2 linked regions of the Neorhizobium galegae genome follow. The protein of the gene in region 2 interacts with the protein of the main gene of each other region in a pairwise test. Links are inferred from orthologs where the notes say so. Each region holds a gene or a part of one and is shown on either strand. Other genes may lie near its edges.

The links.
Region 1: the proteins of eno (region 2) and rpe interact in binary tests that used the Escherichia coli proteins (3 or more experiments, as listed by UniProt). The link is inferred for Neorhizobium galegae from one-to-one orthologs.

What each region holds. Positions count from the first base shown.
Region 1 is NZ_CP090095.1:2,117,519-2,128,873, reverse strand. Bases 8,599-11,355 are described here. They hold rpe (ribulose-phosphate 3-epimerase), read left to right. Parts: upstream 8,599-9,510; coding sequence 9,511-10,200; downstream 10,201-11,355. Other genes in these bases: purB (adenylosuccinate lyase), read left to right, coding at 11,021-11,355; LZK81_RS10595 (DUF2259 domain-containing protein), read left to right, coding at 10,197-10,934; LZK81_RS10605 (branched-chain amino acid ABC transporter substrate-binding protein), read left to right, coding at 8,599-9,449. In the rest of the region: LZK81_RS10655 (M23 family metallopeptidase), read left to right, coding at 1-93; LZK81_RS10650 (DEAD/DEAH box helicase), read left to right, coding at 304-1,857; LZK81_RS10645 (NUDIX domain-containing protein), read left to right, coding at 1,866-2,279; LZK81_RS10640 (TfoX/Sxy family protein), read right to left, coding at 2,464-2,790; LZK81_RS10635 (NTP transferase domain-containing protein), read right to left, coding at 2,795-4,429; LZK81_RS10630 (XdhC family protein), read right to left, coding at 4,434-5,129; LZK81_RS10625 (XdhC family protein), read right to left, coding at 5,129-5,455; LZK81_RS10620 (vWA domain-containing protein), read right to left, coding at 5,452-6,717; LZK81_RS10615 (AAA family ATPase), read right to left, coding at 6,747-7,676; LZK81_RS10610 (flavin reductase), read right to left, coding at 7,701-8,201; more of LZK81_RS10605, read left to right, coding at 8,376-8,598. UniProt on the Escherichia coli protein: Catalyzes the reversible epimerization of D-ribulose 5-phosphate to D-xylulose 5-phosphate.
Region 2 is NZ_CP090095.1:1,955,559-1,965,039, reverse strand. Bases 6,607-9,481 are described here. They hold eno (phosphopyruvate hydratase), read right to left. Parts: upstream 8,744-9,481; coding sequence 7,469-8,743; downstream 6,607-7,468. Other genes in these bases: kdsA (3-deoxy-8-phosphooctulonate synthase), read right to left, coding at 8,854-9,481; LZK81_RS09835 (FtsB family cell division protein), read right to left, coding at 6,989-7,306; pdhA (pyruvate dehydrogenase (acetyl-transferring) E1 component subunit alpha), read right to left, coding at 6,607-6,794. Also shown: lipA (lipoyl synthase), read right to left, coding at 1-382; LZK81_RS09865 (GlsB/YeaQ/YmgE family stress response membrane protein), read right to left, coding at 420-665; lpdA (dihydrolipoyl dehydrogenase), read right to left, coding at 740-2,185; LZK81_RS09855 (SGNH/GDSL hydrolase family protein), read right to left, coding at 2,247-2,885; LZK81_RS09850 (pyruvate dehydrogenase complex dihydrolipoamide acetyltransferase), read right to left, coding at 2,952-4,310; LZK81_RS09845 (pyruvate dehydrogenase complex E1 component subunit beta), read right to left, coding at 4,326-5,705; more of pdhA, read right to left, coding at 5,724-6,606. UniProt on the Escherichia coli protein: Catalyzes the reversible conversion of 2-phosphoglycerate (2-PG) into phosphoenolpyruvate (PEP). It is essential for the degradation of carbohydrates via glycolysis.

The sequences.
Region 1 (11,355 bases), 160 kb from region 2 along the record:
CACGTCCACTACGAGGTCCGCCGCGACGGCAATCCCATCGATCCCGTGCACTTCCTCAATGCCGGCATGAAGCTCACGACCTACCTCAATTGAGCCGGGCTTTCGGCCAGAAAGCAATTCTTTACCGGTAGAGCGATAGCCGGCTTGCCCCGCCAGCATCTTCATTCACCAATCCGGCGTCCAATCGCCTTGCTTTCCTTGACTTTTGGACATTTTGGCCCTATGTCGCGGGCCAGTTGTCGAGCAGCCATGCATCGACTCCCATAGTGTTCGTACAGAACCGGAACGGAAACAGAATTCCCTTTGACCACATTTGCTGATCTTGGCCTGAGCCAGAAAGTCCTCTCCGCTGTCACAGACGCGGGTTACACGATCCCCACGCCGATCCAGGAAGGGGCAATCCCGCATGCGCTGCAGCGCCGCGATATCTGCGGCATCGCGCAGACAGGCACGGGCAAGACGGCCTCCTTCGTTCTCCCGATGCTGACGCTTCTGGAAAAGGGCCGCGCCCGCGCCCGCATGCCGCGTACGCTGATCCTCGAGCCGACCCGCGAACTCGCCGCACAGGTCGCCGAAAATTTTGAAAAATACGGCAAGAACCACAAGCTCAACGTCGCGCTTTTGATCGGCGGCGTGTCCTTCGACGATCAGGACCGCAAGCTGGAACGTGGCGCCGACGTTCTGATCTGCACGCCCGGCCGCCTGCTCGACCATTGCGAGCGCGGCAAGCTTTTGATGACCGGCGTCGAGATCCTCGTCATCGACGAGGCCGACCGCATGCTCGACATGGGCTTCATCCCGGATATCGAGCGGATCGCCAAGATGATCCCCTTCACCCGGCAGACGCTGTTCTTCTCGGCCACCATGCCGCCGGAGATCCAGAAGCTCGCCGACCGCTTCCTGCAGAACCCGGAACGGATCGAAGTCGCCAAGCCCTCTTCGACCGCCAAGACCGTGACGCAGCGCCTCGTCGCTTCGCACAACAAGGATTACGAGAAGCGCGCCGTGCTGCGCGATCTCATCAAGGCCCAGGACGATCTCAAGAACGCGATCATCTTCTGCAATCGCAAGGTCGACGTCGCCGATCTTTTCCGTTCGCTCGAGCGGCATGGCTTCTCGGTCGGCGCGCTGCATGGCGACATGGACCAGCGTTCGCGCACGACCATGCTGCAGAATTTCCGCGACGGCAATATCCAGCTGCTGGTCGCCTCTGACGTTGCCGCACGCGGCCTCGACTTGCCGGACGTCGGCCATGTCTTCAACTTCGACGTGCCGATCCACGCGGAGGATTATGTCCACCGCATCGGCCGTACCGGACGCGCCGGCCGCTCGGGCCGAGCCTTCACTCTCGTTACCCGTTCCGATACCAAATATCTCGCCGCCATCGAGAATCTCATCAATGAGAAGATCGAATGGCTGAACGGCGACATCTCAGCGCTTCCCGCCCCCATGGAAAGCCAGGAGAGCGACCGCGGTAGCCGCAAGGGCCGCGATCGTGATAAGGAGCGCGGCCGCGGCAGACGAAGCGATTCGGGACGTGCTGACTCTGGGCGCGGAGATTCGAGTCACAAGGCTGACACGAAGATCCAAGATAATCCGATTGAAGCAGTCGAAGAGGCATTTGTGGAAGCTAGGGTGGAAACCGTGAAACCGGAACGCAAGGCAGACAGGAAACCGCAGAGCAATGGCGGCAACCGCAACTCGCGGCCGACACCTGCCCCGGCACCCGCAAACGACGACAATCGCGAGCGTCGCCAGCGTTACCACCGCGATCACGACGACGGCCCTACCCCGATCGGCTTCGGCGACGACATTCCGGCTTTCATGCTGATCGTCGCGAACGCCGCCAAGGCTTAAAACCTTCCGTGGCCAAACCCGGCATTGATTTCCCCGGCGTCGGCGCCGGGCTTGTTATCGTGCGCGACGATGGCAAGGTTCTACTTTGCCGTCGCCTCAAGGCGCCGGAAGCGGGCTTCTGGAACATTGTCGGCGGCAAGGTCGATCCGATGGAGCCTTCCTCGGAAGCAGCCCGCCGCGAGGCGGAAGAGGAAACCGGCCTTACGATCGGCAAGGTCGAGTTTCTCTGCGTGGCTGAAGAGATCATCAAGGCCGACGGGCAACACTGGGTCTCGCTGATCTACGTCACCCGCGATTTCACCGGCGAGCCCTCGCTCACCGAGCCCGACAAGCTGTCGGAGATCGGCTGGTTCGATCCGAAGGATCCGCCTCAGCCGCTGTCGCCCTTCTCAGCGAAGGCCTTCGCACATCTTCCAAAGTGATCATAGACGAAAGCCGCTCCGGCGAACCGAAGCGGCCGACTTGATGAAATCAATTTGACAGAATTTCCGGACGCGACCCTGGTCGAGAGATTCGGCAGCCCACGCCCCTCAGTATCAGGCGAACGTACGCGCTTCACATTCTGTCGAGCAAGATGCGAAATCTAGCACTCGGGGATATCCAGGTTCAAGATTTCGAGTTGGCACGCACGGCTGCGTCGAATGCGAGCCGCACCCATTTGCGCATCTCGTCGGGATCGTCGAAGGCGTCTTCCGGCACCGACCAATAAGGCATCAGCACCGGTTTCCCCTTCTTTCCCTCATAAAACCATTGCCTGGCACCAGCGCCTTCGAACTCCGGCGCACTGACCGCATCCACCTTCAGCATGATCTCGCCGCGCAGATCGATCGCGACGATCAAACCATCGTGATAGATGCCCTTGCCGCCGAACATGCGGCGGATCGAGACCGGGCCGAGCCCCTCGAACATTTCCTCGATGTCGGAATTGTCCATTCGCCTACCTTTTCAAAATCCCGCCGGCAGCCATTACCGCCTCCGGCGTATCCACGTCCAGATGCGCGGCAGGCCCGATATCCACGTCGATCACCGAAAGCCCCGAGTTCTCGATGAGCGCGCGGGCACCGACATCGCCTTCCAGCCGCAGCACGGCATCGTAAGCTATCCGCGGCAGAATGATCGGGTTGCCGCGTTTTCCGTCCGAGACCGAACGAACCACGACACCGCCGCCAGCCTGACGGAAGGCGGCGATCAGCATGTTCAGATGCTCCGTGGTAACGCCCGGCATGTCGGCCAGCATGACCAGGATACCATCCTTCTGGGCCAGTTCCGGACTGGAGAAACCGGCAACCAGCGAACTTGCCATGCCGGAAGAGTAGTCCGGATTGAAGTGAGAACTGATACCGAGGCCGGCCAGCGCCATCTCGATCTCGTCGCGCCGATGACCGGTCACTGCGACCACCGGTGAGGCCTGCGACGCCAGCAGTATTCCGGCGGTGCGGCGGACGAGCGGAATGCCGTCAAACTCGGCGAGCAGCTTGTGCGGCCCGTCCTTGCCCATACGCCGCGCCTGGCCGGCCGCGAGCATCAGGGCGCCTACCGACAATGCCGCCGCCTTTTCGGGCGCCGCATCGCGCGGGCGCGGCCGGGTCGGAATTTCCATCAGCAGCCCGCCGACGCCCATGCCGGTGATATCGAAGGAGGTCGGCGTCTCGCCGGCCATCAGCCGGTTCAGCACCCAGTCGAAACCGTTTTCCTTCGGCGAGCGCGCGCAGCCCGGAGCACCCAGCACCGGGACCTTGCCGATCCGCCCGAGAACCAGGAGATTGCCGGGGTCGACGGGCATGCCGACCTGATCGACCTCCCCGCCCGCGCGTCGGATGGCGGCGGGAATGACATCGTCCGGATCGGCCACCGCCGAGGCGCCGAAGACGATAATCATAGCCGGCTCATTAATTTCCTCGGATCGAATCTGTTGAAGAACCCCGGTAAGGCGTTCGGCGGAATGGGGAATGCGGATCTCTTTTATTAGCCGGCTACCGGATGGCGCGAGCCTCTGCTCCAGCAGCTTGGCGGTGCGGTCCATGACCGACGCCTTCAGCGAGGGAAGCTCGGTCGCGACCAGCGTCACCGCACGGGGACTGAAGGCTTTTACCTCGAAGGCGACCGATTCTGCCAGCAGCGCCACGGCTTCCGCGACCTTTGCCTCACCAACGGCAAGCGGAATGATCTTGACGGTCGCCACCATGTCGCCGGCGCGCACCGCCACATGGTCGGCAAGGCAGGCAAGCGTGATCGCCGGATCGATACGGTTCAGCGCGTCGACCACCCTCTTGTCGGCAACAAAAAGCCCATCCACCCTGGCATAGATGTTGACGCGGCCGGTGGTCGCCTCCGAGAAACGCAGATTGTCCGGCGCGATCGCATCGGCGATCGCCTGCGCCGCGTCGTCCTCCAGCATGTCGCCGGGATCGAGCCGCACCGCGACGACGGATGCGACGCCTTCTTCCGAAAGCCGAGCGATATCATTCTGGGAAAGTATTTGCCCTTTCGACATGCGGCCGGCGGCTAGCCTGATACTGTGCGCCAGCACCACGCCTTCAGCTTCGCCGAGTTCGAACGTCCCGTATCTCATGGCGTCACCCCTCGGTGACGAGATCGCGCCGGCGGAACGCCTGGACGATCTGGGCCAGCGTGGCGAGCGCGATCTCGGCGGGGCTCGCGGCACCGATATCAAGGCCGATCGGCGCGGCGATGCGGCCGATCTCATTGTCGGTACGGCCCATCTCCTTCAGCCGCTCCACACGCTTCGCATGGGTCTTCCGGCTGCCGAGCGCGCCGACGTAGAAGCAGCCGACCCGCAGCGCTTCCGAGAGCGGGAAATCATCGATCTTCGGATCATGTGTGACGGCCGCCAGTGCCGTATAGGCGTCGAGCGGGCGATCCTTCAACACGTCTTCAGGCCAGTCGGCAATCAGATCGACGCCCTCGAAACGTTCCTCGGTCGCAAAAGCCGTGCGCGGATCGATGATCGTCAGGTCATACCCGGCGACCGGGGCCAGCCGGGCCAGCGCCTGGCTGATATGGACGGCACCGATCACCACGATGCGCGGCGGCGGCAGGTGAACATTGAGGAACAGCGACCGGCCTTCGACCTCGACCGTTCCCGCCTTGCCGCTGCGAAAGACTTTCGCGATCTCCTCGCCGAGCAGGCCCGACACGGGTTCGCCCTCGAGGATCACCTGCACCTGATCGTCGGCGAGATCGGTCACCACCACGGCAGCCCTGCGGGAACGCCGGGCGGCGTTGAGCTTCGTCAGTGCTTCGAGCCGCATCAGCCGAGCCTTTCCACATAAACCCTGATCCGGCCGCCGCAGGACAGGCCGACCCGCCATGCGGTCTCGTCGGCAACGCCGAATTCGAGCATTTTCGGGGCGCCGCTCTCGATGACGTCGAGTGCTTCGGTGATGACAGCGCCTTCGACGCAGCCGCCGGAGACGGAACCTTCGAAATTGCCTTCGCCGTCGATGACGAGATGGCTTCCGGTCGGCCGCGGAGCCGAGCCCCAGGTCTCGATCACGGTTGCGATCGCCACGTTGCGGCCGGCCTGCTTCCAGCTCTCGGCGGTCCGCAACGGGTCCAGAATTTCGGAAACAGTCATACGACCCTCCTCATGTCCAAATAGCGCCGCGGGTCCGCGGTCTTTGTGCGGTCATCCGACAATGCAATCGCCAAATCGGCAAGCGAGCGCAGGTTATGGACGGCGCGAAACTCGTCCACATGCGGCAGCATGGCGCGCACGCCGCGCGCCCGGGCCTCGAAACCATCGAACCGCAACAGCGGGTTCAACCAGATCAAACGGCGGCAGGACCGGTGCAGCCTGTCCATTTCCTGCGCCAGTTCCTCGACGCCCTCTCGCTCAAGGCCATCGGTTATCAATAGCACGACGGCGCCCTGCCCCAGCACACGGCGGGACCAGAGCCGGTTGAATTCGGCAAGCGTCGCGCCGATACGCGTTCCGCCGGACCAGTCGCGCACCGCGTCCGTGCAGCCGGCCAGCGCTTCGTCTGGATCGCGGCGGCGCATCTGGCGGGTGACATTGGTCAGCCGAGTGCCGAACAGGAAGGTATGTACGCGGGTGCGCTTTTCGGTCAGCGCATGCAGGAAATGCAGGAAGATGCGGGTGTACTGGCTCATCGAGCCGGAAATATCGGCAAGCACGACCAGCGGCGGCGGCGCGGTCTTGCGTTCGCGGAACCGCGGCAAAATGAGATCGCCGCCGCTCTTCATCGCCTGGCGCATGGTGGCGCGCGGGTCGATCCTCGGCGGGCGGCTGGACGGCCGGAACCGCCGCGTCGCCACCTTGTCCAGAGGCAGAGCGAGCTTGACCAGCTGGCGCCGGGCTTCGGCCAGTTCGGCCGCGCTCATCTGGGCGAAATCCATGCGCTTGAGGATCTCGCCGACAGAGGTCGTGAAGCGGGAGTCCACTTCGATCTCCGGCGGCTTCTTGCGGTTTGGGGTCTCCGGCTGGTCGGCGGTCAGCGCCTCGCTGACGCGGGTGGCGCCGGCCTTCTGCTTTTCCCTTTCGCGATTGTCGGCAGCCTTGGGCGACATCATCGCGATCATCTTGCCGACCAGATCGCGGGAACGCCAGAACAGGCGAAAGGCCTCGTCGAAGACAGGCTGGTCCTCATGGCGCCTGACGAAGACGGCAGACAGCGCCGCGTGGAATTCCTCGCGCGAACCGATGCCGATCGCATCGACCGCGGCAATCGCGTCGGCGGCAGCGGCCGGCCCGGTCTTCAGCCCGGCACGGCGCAATACGCGGGAGAAATAGACGAGGTTGTCGGCGAGCCGGCCATCATCGCCAGACCTCCCCGGACCGAACCCACCAGCGCCGGCCGGAACCGGGGGCACGATCATTCCGTCGTCGCTCAAGCCTGCCATGGCCCCTATCCTGCTGCCAGCAATTCGGCCTTCACTTCGGAAAGCACCCGTTCGCCTTCTCCGCCTTTGATGCGGGCGATATCGTCCTGATATTTCAAGAGCGTGCCGAGCGTATCGGCAATCGTTTCCGGATCGAGGGCGATCCGGTCGAGCTCGGTCAGCGCCGTCGCCCAGTCGATGGTTTCGGCCACGCCCGGGTTCTTGAAGAGGTCGACTGTCCGGAGCTTCTGCACATAGGCGACCACCTGCCGCGACAGGGTTTCGGAGCATTGCGGCACCTTGCGGCGGATGATCTCCAGTTCCTGTGCCGCATCCGGATAATCGACCCAGTGATATAGGCAGCGCCGCTTCAGCGCGTCATGGATTTCGCGGGTGCGATTGGTGGTGATGATGACGATCGGCGGCTCTGCGGCCTTTATCGTCCCAAGTTCCGGGATCGTCACCTGAAAGTCCGAAAGTACTTCCAGCAGGAACGCTTCGAAGGCTTCGTCGGTGCGGTCGAGTTCGTCGATCAGGAAGACCGGCGCCGGACCACCCGGCTGGCCAAGCGCCTGCAGCACCGGCCGGCGGATCAGGTGACGTTCGGAAAAGAGGTCCGCCTCGATGCGCGTGCGATCCTTGACGCCCGATGCCTCCGAAAGCCGGATGTCCAGCATCTGGGCCGGATAATTCCATTCGTAGACTGCCGAGGAGATATCGAGGCCTTCGTAACACTGCAGCCGGATCAGCGGCCGGTTCAAGGCCTTGGCCAGCGTCTTGGCGATCTCGGTCTTGCCGACGCCGGCTTCGCCTTCGAGGAAGAGCGGGCGTTTCATCTTCAGCGCCAGGAAGATCACCGTGCCGAGCGAACGTCCGGCAAGATAATCCTCGGCGCCCAAAAGCGCGATCGTCTCGTCGATCGAGGTCGGCAAAGCGCTCGTTTTTCCTTCAGGCATGATCACACCCTTTCAAACGGCATCCTATAAGCTACGAAAGCCGCGATCCAGATAGATGAGCGAGGGGTTCGCCTCGCCGAAATGCATGGCCTTCACCTCGCCGAACATGACGAAATGGGTCGAAACCCGTTTTATGTCGGTCAGACGGCAATCGAAGCTGACGACGGCATCGGCCAGCACCGGAGCGCCGGTCACCAGAGTTTTCCAATCTCCGAGCGCAAACCGCTCCTCGGCGGGAACGCCGCTCAGGCCCGCAAATCCCGTCGCCAGCGCCTGATGATGCGCCGCCAGCGAATTCAAAGCAAAGACGCCGCTCCTCTCGAAGATGGCATTGCTTGCATTGCTGCCGTTCAGGCAGACGAGCACGGTCGGCGGGTTGTCCGAGACTGAGCAGGCTGCCGTCACCGTCACGCCGCGCCGCACGCCTTCGAATTCCGTCGTCACAACCTGGACGTGGCCAGCGTATCGTGCCATGCCGTTCCGGTAGTGGACGGGGTCGAGGAGAGGCTGGTCCGTCAAAGGCATCTCTTGAAAGGCATCGGGGGACCGCCGTCAGTCCCGCATTACTCTTGGAGATATGGTGGCAAAAACCCTTGATGTCCACCGGAGTAGCGGCTTTTTACTTCGGAAAGCCGATTCTCTTTGACGGCTGCGATCAGAAAGCTAAATGTCGCTTCGAGAGAGAATCCCAGGAAAAACATGACAGCACGACGTTTCATCATCGCCGGACTGCTGGCTTCGTTTCTCGGATGCGGATCGGCACCGGCGGCAGTGATCGGGGTGGTCGCGCCGCGCTCCGGCCCATACGCACCGCTTGGCACTCAGGTCTTTCAGGGCGCCCGCGCGGCAGCGGAAGCGGGCGGCGACACCGTCGTCGAGATCGACGAGAGCTGCGATGAAAACGGTGGCGCTGCCGCCGCCAGGGGCCTCACCAACGCGAAAGTGTCCGCCGCCGTCGGTTTCCTCTGCGTCGAGACGCTTTCCACCGCATTGCCGCTGCTGAAGGCCGCACAGATTCCGGCCATTACCGTCTCGGTGCGCTCGAAGATCCTGATGGAGGACACGCTGCGCAACGGCTGGCCGTTCTTTCGCATGGCGCCAGCCGAAGGCGACGAGGCGGAGAAACTGTCCGAAACCATCGTCAATGTCTGGAAGGCGGAGCCAATCGCGCTGGTCGAGGACGGCACGATCTACGGCCGCGAGCTCGCCAGCGCCATCCGTCAGCGCCTCGAACCGATGGGCATCACGCCGATCTTCACCGACACGTTCCGACCTGGTCAGGAACAGCAAGTGGCGCTGGTGCGCCGTCTCGCCAAGGCGGGGGCAAGCCATGTGTTCGTCGGCGGCGACCGCAACGACATGGCGATCATCGCCCGCGACGGCGCTTCCGAAAACTTTCCCCTCACCTTGCTCGGCGGCGATAACTTGCGTGCGGCCAACCGTCCGGTGCCCCTGCGCGACGGCGTCCTGGCCGTCGCCCTCCCGGACTATGCCACCCTGCCCTCCGCGGCAGCGGCCGTCGCAGCCCTGCGCGCGAAAAATATCGATGCGGACGGATATCTGCTGCCTGCCTATGCCGCGACCGAACTTGTTCACCAGGCGGTGACCGCGGCGACAGGCCAGCCTCTGGCACAGACGATCGGCAGCCGTTCCTTCAGTACCGTGATCGGCCCGATCGCCTTCGATCGCGGTCATGAACTAAGGGACAATCCGTTCCGCCTGCTCGAATGGCGGGGATCCACGTTCATCCTCTCGCGTCCGGCGACAGACTGACGATTGTTCCGCCCGCGCCGCAATGTTAGAGGGACCGTCGACAACCGGAGACTTTCGACCCATGACGCTCGCCACCGCTCTGCCGATCCGCATCGCCCCGTCCATTCTCGCGGCCGACTTTTCAAAGCTCGGCCAGGAAGTGCGCGACGCCGTCGAAGCGGGAGCCGAATGGGTCCATCTCGACGTGATGGACGGGCATTTCGTGCCGAACATCTCGTTCGGTCCTGACGTCATCAAGTCGCTGCGACCTTACACCGCCGCCTTTTTCGATTGCCACCTGATGATCTCGCCGGCCGATCCTTACCTCGAAGCCTTCGCCAAGGCCGGATGCGACGGCATTACCGTGCATGTCGAGGCCGGGCCGCACCTGCACCGCTCGCTTCAGACGATCCGCTCGCTCGGCAAGAAGGTCGGCGTCACGCTCAACCCGGCAACGCCGCTCTCGGCGATCGAAAACGTGCTGGACGATATCGACCTGATCCTGATCATGAGCGTCAATCCGGGCTTCGGCGGCCAGAAGTTCATTCCCGCGATGACCGACAAGATCCGCGCTGCCAAGGCGATGATCGGCAGCCGGCCGATCGAGCTGGAAGTCGATGGCGGCATTACCGCCGATACGATCGGCGCGGCAACCGCTGCAGGCGCCAATGTCTTCGTTGCCGGATCTGCGGTTTACAAAGGCGAAGGAATCGCGGCCTATCGTGAGAACATCGCGCGGCTGAAAGCTGCGGCGGAGGACGGACGCAGATGATATCAGCCTTGCGATATTCGGTTCCGGCATTTGCGGCGATGTTGTTCGCCGGCTCCACATCCGCGGCCGATATCGCAAGCGTCCGCCCGATCGGCTTTTCCTCCGACGGCGCCGTTTTCGCCTTCGAGGAATACGGCATCCAGGACGGATCCGGCTTCCCCTATGCCAATATCTACGCGCTCGACCTCAACAAGGATACCTACCTGCCGGGAACGCCGTACCGGGTCCGGCTGGAACAGGATGGAGCGACGATCGCCAAGGCCCGCTGGCAGGTGCACAATGACGCGGATGGAATGATCGAAACCCACGAGCTCGCCAATCATCCAGGCGAAGTCGTCGCTTTCAACCCGATCACCGAGATCGGCAACGATCCCCATCAGCTGCGATATCGCAGCGTTCCGGCCGTACCACCGGTCGGAGAAGCCAATACGCTCGTCCTCGACGAGGTCCCGCAGCCGCTCGGCCCGCAATGTGAAGGCATAGTCGAAAAGACGGTCTCCTTGCGCCTTCGCTTTACCGAACGGAACGGGAAACCTGTCAACGACGTTGTTCACGAAGACCAGCGCATTCCGGCGTCACGCGGCTGCGTTACCGGCTACCGGCTCGCTGGCGTCGTCAGCGGCTCGTCGCTCGAAGGCGCTGCGGTCGAAGTAGCGCTGATCATGGTCCTCAGTGCCGGTTTCGAGGGCCAGAACGGACGCTGGATCGCCGTTCCGGTCAAGACAGCGCCCTAATCCCTGTTTGATTGCCTCAAAAACTTGAGCTTCGCCGCGCTTCTTGCTACAGCGCAGCCGACACTCGTGAAGGAAACGACAAGCCCATGATCCCCCGTTACTCGCGGCCCGAAATGGTCGCCATCTGGTCGCCCGAAACCAAGTTCCGCATCTGGTTCGAGATCGAGGCTCATGCCTGCGATGCGCTTGCGGCGATCGGCGTGATCCCGAAGTCGGCAGCGGAGACGATCTGGGCAAAGGGTGGCTCGGCCACGTTCGACGTTGCGCGCATCGACGAGATCGAAGCCGTCACCAAGCATGACGTCATCGCCTTCCTCACCCATCTCGCCGAATTCGTCGGGCCGGACAGCCGCTTCATCCATCAGGGCATGACGTCCTCCGACGTGCTCGACACATGCTTCAGCGTCCAACTGGTGCGCGC
Region 2 (9,481 bases):
TGATGACCACGTGGGACAGGCCCATCTGCTTGACGGCCTTGGCGACGTTTTCGGGCTCTTCCATGTCGAGCGCGTTCGGCTTGCCGGTCGCCACGTTGCAGAAGGCGCAGGCGCGGGTACAGATCTCGCCCATGATCATGAAGGTGGCGTGCTTCTTGTCCCAGCACTCGCCGATATTGGGGCAGCCCGCTTCCTCGCAGACCGTGACCAGCTTGTTTTCCTTCACGATCGCACGGGTTTCCTGATAACCCTTGGAGACCGGTGCACGAACGCGGATCCATTCCGGCTTGCGCATCACCTCGGTATCGGGACGATGCGCCTTTTCCGGATGACGGACGCGCTTTTCATCGCCGGATGCGATCGTGTCGAGAATGGTGACCATAGATACCTGCTTTCAACCGCTTGGAGCGCGGCTACCGTCAGCGCCTGACGAGTTTGGCGATAAATAGCAAAATGCAGGAGCCGATGAAACCTGCAACCAGGTAACCCAGCCATCCGTCTGCAACATGGATGTTGAACCTGTTGAAGATGCCGTTGGCGAGAACCGCGCCGACGATGCCGATGACGATGTTCATGAAAATGCCGAAGCGGACATCCATCAGCTTGCCGGCGAGCCAACCCGCCAGGCCGCCGATGATGATTGCCGCAATCCAACCTATCTGCATGCTACGCTCCCGTTCCAGAGACACTCATATGGGCGGCGCCTCGCCGTGGAACAATCCCCGGCAAGGCTATCTCGTCAGGCATTCAGCGCCCGGCCATAGGCGTCGAGCACGCTTTCCTTCATCGTCTCGGAGATGGTCGGATGCGGGAAGATGGTGTGCATCAGCTCCTCTTCCGTCGTCTCCAGGTTCATGGCGACGACGAAGCCCTGGATCAGTTCGGTGACTTCGGCACCGACCATGTGGGCGCCGATGAGTTCGCCGGTCTTCTTGTCGAAGATGGTCTTGACGAGGCCCTGGTCCTCGCCGAGCGCGATCGCCTTGCCGTTGGCGACGAACGGGAAACGGCCGACGCGGATGTCGCGGCCCTGCTCTTTCGCCTTGGCTTCAGTGAGGCCGACGGAGGCGACCTGCGGATGGCAATAGGTGCAGCCCGGGATTTTCAGCTTGTCCATCGGATGGACATTCGGCAGGCCGGCGATCTTTTCGACGCAGATGACCGCTTCATGCTCGGCCTTGTGGGCGAGCAGCGGCGGGCCGGCGACGTCGCCGATCGCATAGAGGCCGGGCACATTGGTCTTGCCGTAGCCGTCGATGACGATGAAGCCGCGGTCTGTCTTCACGCCGAGTGTCTCAAGGCCGATGCCTTCGATATTGGCCTGGACGCCGACGGCCGAGATCATCCGGTCGGCGGTGATCGCTTGCGTCTTGCCGTCCTTGAGTTCGATCGTCGCGGTGACCGAGTTGTCACCCTTCTCGACCTTGGCGACCTTGGCTTCGAGCAGGATCTTCATGCCCTGGCGCTCGAACTGCTTCTTGGCGAGCGCGGAGATCTCCGCGTCCTCGACCGGCATGACCTGGCTCATGATCTCGACGACGGTGACCTCGACGCCCATGGTGCGGTAGAAGCTCGCAAACTCGATGCCGATCGCGCCCGAGCCCATGACCAGCAGCGACTTCGGCATCTCTTCCGGCTTCATCGCCTCGAAATAGGTCCAGATCAGCTTGCCGTCCGGTTCGATGCCGGGAAGTGCGCGCGGGCGGGCGCCTGTCGCAATGATGATGTGCTTGGCGGTATAGGTGCCCTCGCCCAGCGTATTCTTCGGGATCGGGCCAACCGGTTCGACCGGCTTCTTGGCGGTCTTCGAAACGACGACCTCACCCGGCTTGGTAAGCTTCGCCTCGCCCCAGATGATGTCGACCTTGTTCTTCTTGAACAGGAAACCGACGCCGTTGTTCATGCGGTGCGCGATGCCGCGCGAGCGGTCGACGATCGCCTTGACGTCCGGCTTGATCGTGCCTTCCAGCGTCAGGCCGTAATCTTTCGCATGGGTCGCGGTGTGCATGACGTCGGCCGAGCGCAGAAGCGCCTTGGTCGGAATGCAGCCCCAGTTGGAGCAGATGCCGGCGAGGTGCTCGCGCTCGACGACGGCGACCTTCAGCCCGAGCTGGGATGCCCGGATGGCGGCGATATAACCGCCGGGACCGGAACCGATAACGATGACGTCGTAGGATTGAGCCATTGCTTTCCTGCCTTCTCATTGGGGGGCCAGCTCCAAGCGGCCCGCCTCGGGAAATCTTGTTCTACAGCCCCAGCATCATCCGGACGACGGGCTCGAGGCCGCGTCCGATGGCTCGGGTATTTTCTGCATCGAGATGCACGCCGTCGATCGGTGTCGTTTTGGCGACCGAACCCGCATCGAAGAAGCCGCAGCCTAGTTCGTCGGCGAGGTCCCGATAGAGCGATGCGAGCATCGAAGACTGCTCGATGGCTCCCCGATACAGCGCTCCGGTCATCGGGTTTGCGGTCTCGCAGAGCCTCGGCGGCGACACGATAAGGATTTCAGGCGTGTCGCATTCCCGGCCCCAGTCGTGGAAGCGCACGAGGCTGACCAGCTTCTTCACACCCTGCCGCGCGCCCATGGCCGTGCCGTGGATGATCGGCTTCAGGTCATTGGTGCCAAGCATGATAATGACCAGCTCGAGAGGACCATGGCTATGAAGGGCTGTCGGCAGCAGCCGCGCACCATTGCGATCGCAATCGGCAAGCCCGTCGTCATAGGCGGTGGTACGACCGCCGAGACCCTCAGCGACCACATTGACCGCGGGACCGAGCGCTGCCTGCAGCACGCTCGGCCAGCGATCTTCGAAGGCATGGCGGCCGCCGGTCGCGGCATCCGTACCCCAGGTCAATGAATCGCCATAGCAGAGAACGGTTTTCATGGACGCACCTCCGATACCCCTCCCCCTTGCGGACACCCTCCCCGCAAGGGGGAGGGAAAGACCGGACTACACCAGCATCGCCATCGGGTTTTCGATGTAGCGCTTGAAGGCGGACGCGAGTTCCGCGCCGAGCGCGCCGTCGATGACGCGGTGGTCGAAGGCGAAGGTTGCCGTCATCACCGTGCCCACCTTGATCTCGCCGTTCTTGACGATCGGCTTCTCGACGCCTGCGCCGATCGAGACGATCGAGGCCTGCGGCAGGTTGACGATCGAGGTGAAGTTGGAGACGCCGAACATGCCGAGGTTGGACACGGATGTCGTGCCGCCCTGGTATTCCTCCGGCTTCAGCTTCTTGTCGCGGGCGCGCCTGGCCAGATCCTTCACCTCGTTTGAGATGGCGGACAGCGTCTTCGTTTCAGCCTTGCGGACGATCGGGGTGATCAGGCCGTCCGGGATGGATACGGCCACGCCGACGTCCGCATGCTTGTGCAGCACGCGGGCCGTCGAGGTCCAGGAAGCATTCGCCATCGGGACATCGCGCAGAGCGAGCGCCATCGCCTTGATGATGAAGTCGTTGACCGACAGCTTGAAGGCCGGAACCTCGCCTTTGTCGGTCTTCTTCATCGGCGAAGACTTGTTGATCTCGGCGCGCAGCTTCATCAGCGCGTCGAGCTCGCAATCCATCGAGACGAAGTAGGACGGAACCGTCTGACTCGACTCGGTGAGGCGCGAGGCGATCGTCTTGCGCATGCCGTCATGCGGCAGAAGCTCGTAGGAGCCCTCGGGGAAAAGCTTCAGGACGGTATCGTCCGCCGGCCCCTTGGCCATGGCCGGCGCCGGTGCGGCGGCGGCCTGCGGAGCGACAGCCGGTGCAGCCTTTGCGCCGCCGGAAGCCACAGCCTTTTCGATATCGGCCTTGACGACGCGTCCATGCGGGCCGGAGCCGGAAACGGCGGACAGATCGAGGCCGGCTTCCTTTGCGAGGCGACGGGCGAGTGGAGACGAGAAGGTCTTTGCGCCGGACGACGATGCCGGAGCAGCAGCCGGAGCCGGTGTAGCGACAGCAGGCGCCAGTTCGGACGCCTTCTGAACCGGAGCGGCTTCCGCCTTCGGAGCGGGTGCAGCCTCGGCCTTCGGAGCCGGAGAAGCACCGCCGCCGGCAGCGGCGGCCGAGACATCCTCGCCATCGGCGGCAAGGATGGCGATCAGCGCATTGACCTTGACGCCTTCGGTACCGGCCGCCACGACGAGCTTGGCAACGGTGCCCTCATCTACGGATTCGACTTCCATGGTCGCCTTGTCGGTCTCGATCTCGGCGAGCACGTCGCCCGACTTGACCTTGTCGCCTTCCTTGACGAGCCACTTGGAAAGATTGCCCTCTTCCATGGTGGGAGACAGGGCAGGCATGGTGATGTTGATCGGCATCGAAACATCCTCCCCTTATCTGTAGCAGACGGTTTTCACCGCCTGGACGACTTCGCCGACATTCGGCAGCGCCAGCTTTTCGAGATTGGCCGCATAAGGCATCGGAACGTCCTTGCCGGCGATCGTCAGGATCGGCGCATCGAGATAATCGAAGGCCTGCTGCATGACGCGGGTGGCGATTTCCGTGCCGACCGACGACTGCGGATACCCTTCCTCGACGGTGACGAGGCGGCCGGTCTTCTTGACTGATTCGATAACCGTCGGCAGATCCATCGGCCGGATGGTGCGAAGGTCGATCAGTTCGACGTCGATGCCTTCCTTTTCCAGCTCGGCGATTGCCTTGAGGGAATAGGTCATGCCGATGCCGAAGGACACGATGGTAACGTCCTTGCCCTTTTTGTGGATGCGGGCCTTGCCGATCGGCAGGACGAAATCGTCGAGCTTCGGCACCTCGAACTGGTGGCCGTAGAGGATTTCGTTTTCGAGGAAGATAACCGGGTTCGGATCGCGGATGGCCGCCTTCAGGAGACCCTTCGCGTCGGCTGCGGTGTACGGCATGACGACCTTGAGGCCCGGGATCTGACTATACCATGCGGCATAATCCTGGCTGTGCTGGGCGCCGACGCGGGCGGCGGCACCGTTCGGGCCGCGGAACACGATCGGCGCACCCATCTGGCCGCCGGACATGTAGAGCGTCTTGGCGGCGGAGTTGATGATCTGGTCGATCGCCTGCATGGCGAAGTTGAAGGTCATGAATTCGACGATCGGCTTCAGGCCCGCCATGGCGGCACCGACGCCGACGCCGGCAAAGCCGTGTTCGGTGATCGGCGTGTCGACGACGCGACGGGGTCCGAATTCCTGCAGCAACCCTTGCGTGATCTTGTAGGCGCCCTGGTATTCGGCGACTTCCTCGCCCATGACGAAGACGTCTTCGTCGCGGCGCATTTCCTCGGCCATGGCGTCGCGAAGCGCTTCGCGAACGGTGGTCATGACCATTTCGGTACCGGCCGGGATATCCGGATCGGCAGCGGCCTCGGCCTTCGGCTGGGCCGGGACCGGAGCAGCCGCCGGCTTTTCTTCCGGGGCAGCCTGAGCTTCAGCCTTCGGAGCCTCCTTGGCAGGTGCCGAAGAACCGATCGCATCGGCGCTTTCGCCGTCCTGCAGGAGCACGGCGATCTTGGTGTTGACCTTGACGTTTTCGGTTCCGGCTTCGACCAGCAGTTTGCCGATCACGCCTTCATCGACGGCTTCCACTTCCATGGTTGCCTTGTCGGTCTCGATTTCGGCGATCACGTCGCCGGAGGTGACCTTGTCACCCTCTTTTTTCAGCCACTTGCTGAGCGTACCTTCCTCCATGGTCGGAGAAAGGGCGGGCATCAGGATATCGATTGGCATTGGGTTCCCTCCCCGCGATCAGAGCAGAATGTCGGTGTAGAGCTCGGACGCATCCGGCTCCGGATCGGCCTGGGCAAAATCGGCGCTATCCGAAACGACGTCGCGGATATCCTTGTCGATCGCCTTCAGCTCGTCCTCGGTCGCCCAGCCCTTTTCGATGAGGCGCAGACGCACCTGCTCGATCGGGTCGTGCTCGGAGCGCATCTTCTGCACCTCGTCCTTGGATCGATATTTCGCCGGGTCGGACATGGAGTGGCCGCGATAACGGTAGGTGAGCATTTCGAGAATGATCGGGCCCTTGCCGGAGCGGCAATGCTCGAGCGCCTCGTCGCCGGCAGCCTTGACGGCGCGAACGTCCATGCCGTCGACCTGGATGCCCGGAATACCGAAGCCGGAACCACGCAGCGAGTAGTTCGACTGCGCCGTTGCACGGGCCGTCGAGGTGCCCATCGCATAGCGGTTGTTCTCGACGATATAGACGATCGGCAGCTTCCAGAGGGCTGCCATGTTGAAGCTCTCGTAGACCTGGCCCTGGTTGGCCGCGCCGTCGCCGAAATAGGCGACCGAGACGCTGTCATTGCCACGGTACCTGTTGGCGAAGGCGAGACCGGTGCCGAGCGAGACCTGGGCACCGACGATGCCGTGGCCGCCGTAGAAATTCTTTTCCTTGGAGAACATGTGCATCGAGCCGCCCTTCCCCCGGGAATAGCCACCCTTGCGTCCCGTCAGCTCCGCCATGACGCCACGTGCGTTCATGCCGGTTGCCAGCATGTGCCCGTGGTCGCGATAGGCGGTGATAACCTGGTCACCGTCCTGCTGCGCCATCTGCATGCCGACGACGACCGCTTCCTGGCCGATATAGAGATGACAGAACCCGCCGATGAAGCCCATGCCGTAGAGCTGGCCGGCCTTCTCCTCGAAACGGCGTATCAGGAGCATCTCACGATAGGCGTGAAGATCCTGATCCTTGCCGAAATCCGGCGTATTCTTGCCCGTAAACTCCTTGGCGGAGGATTTCGAGGCAGATTTGATTGCAGACTTTGCCGCTGGTTTGCGGCCGGATACAGACGCGGTCTTGGTCGGCGCCATTCATCCCTCCCTTTGAGTTCTGCGTTGAGAGCGAGATTGCGCCCTGACGTGTATCGCCAGATTCCCACTCTGGTTTCGGGGCGTACCATAGGCAAGAAAGGCTGCCCCAGCAATGCCATAAATGCATGGCTCACATTCCGCGCAACCTACTGAAAAGGTTACAGAAATGTAAAATTAACCGAAATCAGGTTAATTTAGAAGTAGTTGTTGAAGATGACGATTTCGTCGCCCCGGGAAATATTCAGCTGATAGCGGGCGATCTCGTCCAGCATGTCCTTGTCGAGCGAGCCGTCGCTCATCAGCTGAACCTGCCGCTCCAGCGTCTCGCGCCGAGCGGTCAACTTTGCGAGCTCGCCTGCACGCGCCTGCCGCTGACGTTCGAATTCCTCCGTGGCGATCAGGCCGAGATCACCGTGGATGGAATGATAGCCGAAATAGGAAAGAAACGCGACTGTGATGGCTGGAAGGGCAAAACGGCCGAATCTTCTTTTCTTATGATGCTTTGTCCACATGCCGCTCTAACGCCTTGCCACGCTTACGGGATCTCAAATCGGATCCGAAACAGAGCTTCAAATTCGCAGAACTTGCTTAAGCAATCGTTGACCAGAATCATGACGCGAAAAAGCCCGCGCTTTTGACGCGGGCTTTCATTGGAAATGTCGGATTGAAAAGCCTCAGGCTTTCAGGATGCCGCGGCCGGCATAAACGGCCTGCGGACCCAGCATCTCCTCGATGCGGATGAGCTGGTTGTACTTGGCAAGCCGGTCGGAACGCGACAGCGAGCCGGTCTTGATCTGTCCGCAATTGGTGGCCACGGCGAGATCGGCGATCGTCGAGTCTTCGGTTTCGCCCGAGCGGTGCGACATGACGGCGGTGTAGGCCGCCTTGTGGGCAGTCTCGACGGCATCGAGCGTTTCCGACAGCGAGCCGATCTGGTTGACCTTGACGAGGATGGAGTTGGCGACACCCATCTTTATGCCGTCGCGCAGGCGCGCCGAATTGGTGACGAACAGGTCGTCGCCGACGAGCTGGCACTTGGCGCCGATCTTGTCGGTCAGGTACTTCCAGCCGGCCCAATCGTCTTCCGCCATGCCGTCTTCGATCGAAATGATCGGGTACTTGGCTGCAAGCTCGGCCAGGTAATCGGCCATGGCTTCCGGCTCGAGCGTACGGCCCTCGCCTTCCATTTCGTACTTGCCGTTCTTGAAGAATTCAGTCGAGGCGCAATCGAGCGCCAGGCAGACGTCGTCGCCAGGCGTGTAACCGGCCTTCTCGACCGATTTCATGATGAAGTCGAGGGCTTCCGACGCGCTCTTCAGGCCCGGTGCGAAACCGCCTTCGTCGCCGACATTGGTATTGTGGCCCTGGGCCGCCAGTTCCTTCCTGAGGACGTGGAAGATCTCCGAGCCCATGCGCACGGCGTCCTTCAGCGTATCGGCGCCGACCGGCATGACCATGAATTCCTGGAAGTCGATCGGGTTGTCGGCATGGGCGCCGCCGTTGATGATGTTCATCATCGGGACCGGCAGGACATGCGCGTTCGGACCGCCGACATACCGGTAGAGCGGCAGGCCGGACGTTTCGGCGGCAGCCTTGGCGACGGCGAGCGAGACGCCGAGGATGGCATTGGCGCCGAGGCGCGACTTGTTCGGCGTGCCATCGAGCGCGATCATCGTCTTGTCGATATGGATCTGGCTTTCGGCATCAAAACCGCCGATCGCATCGAAGATCTCGGTGTTGACGGCTTCGACCGCCTTTTCGACGCCCTTGCCGTGATAGCGCTTGCCGCCGTCGCGGAGTTCGACGGCTTCGTGAGCGCCGGTGGAGGCGCCCGACGGAACGGCCGCACGGCCCATCGAACCGTCTTCCAGATAGACATCCACCTCTACGGTCGGATTGCCGCGGCTGTCGAGAATTTCGCGAGCGATGATATCGGTGATGGCGGTCAAGGGTCTCTCCCTGGGTTTGGACTTGACGTCACGAGGTCACTGAAAATGTCTCATAATCAATGACACGAAAATTACAATCGAAGCAGTTTGCGCGCTTTTTGTGGGCGGGCTCAAGCCGCCTTGGCAACGGCATCGAGCGCGAGCAGCTTTTCGAGCAGCCGCGGCATGTCCTTCAGATGCACCATGTTGGGGCCGTCCGAGGGCGCGTTGTCCGGATCCTCGTGCGTTTCGATGAACAGGCCCGCTATGCCGACGGCGACCGCTGCCCGCGCGAGGACCGGCACCATGGTGCGGTCTCCTCCGGTGGAGCCTCCCTGCCCGCCAGGCTGCTGTACGGAATGCGTCGCATCGAAGATCACCGGCGCGCCCATGGACGCCATGATCGGCAGCGAACGCATGTCGGAGACCAGCGTGTTGTAGCCGAAGGAGGCGCCGCGCTCGCACAGCAGAACGTTCGGGTTGCCGCTCTGGGTGATTTTGGCGAGCACGTTCTTCATGTCCCAAGGTGCCAGGAACTGGCCCTTCTTGACGTTGATGACGCGGCCGGTCTTGGCGGCGGCGACAAGCAGATCCGTCTGGCGGGACAGAAAAGCCGGGATCTGCAGGATGTCCACCGTCTTTGCGACGACAGCGCATTGTTCTTCCGTATGAATGTCGGTCAGAACCGGAAAGCCGAATTCCTGCTTCAGGTCTGCGAAGATTTCCATGGACTCTTCGAGCCCGATGCCGCGCTTGCCG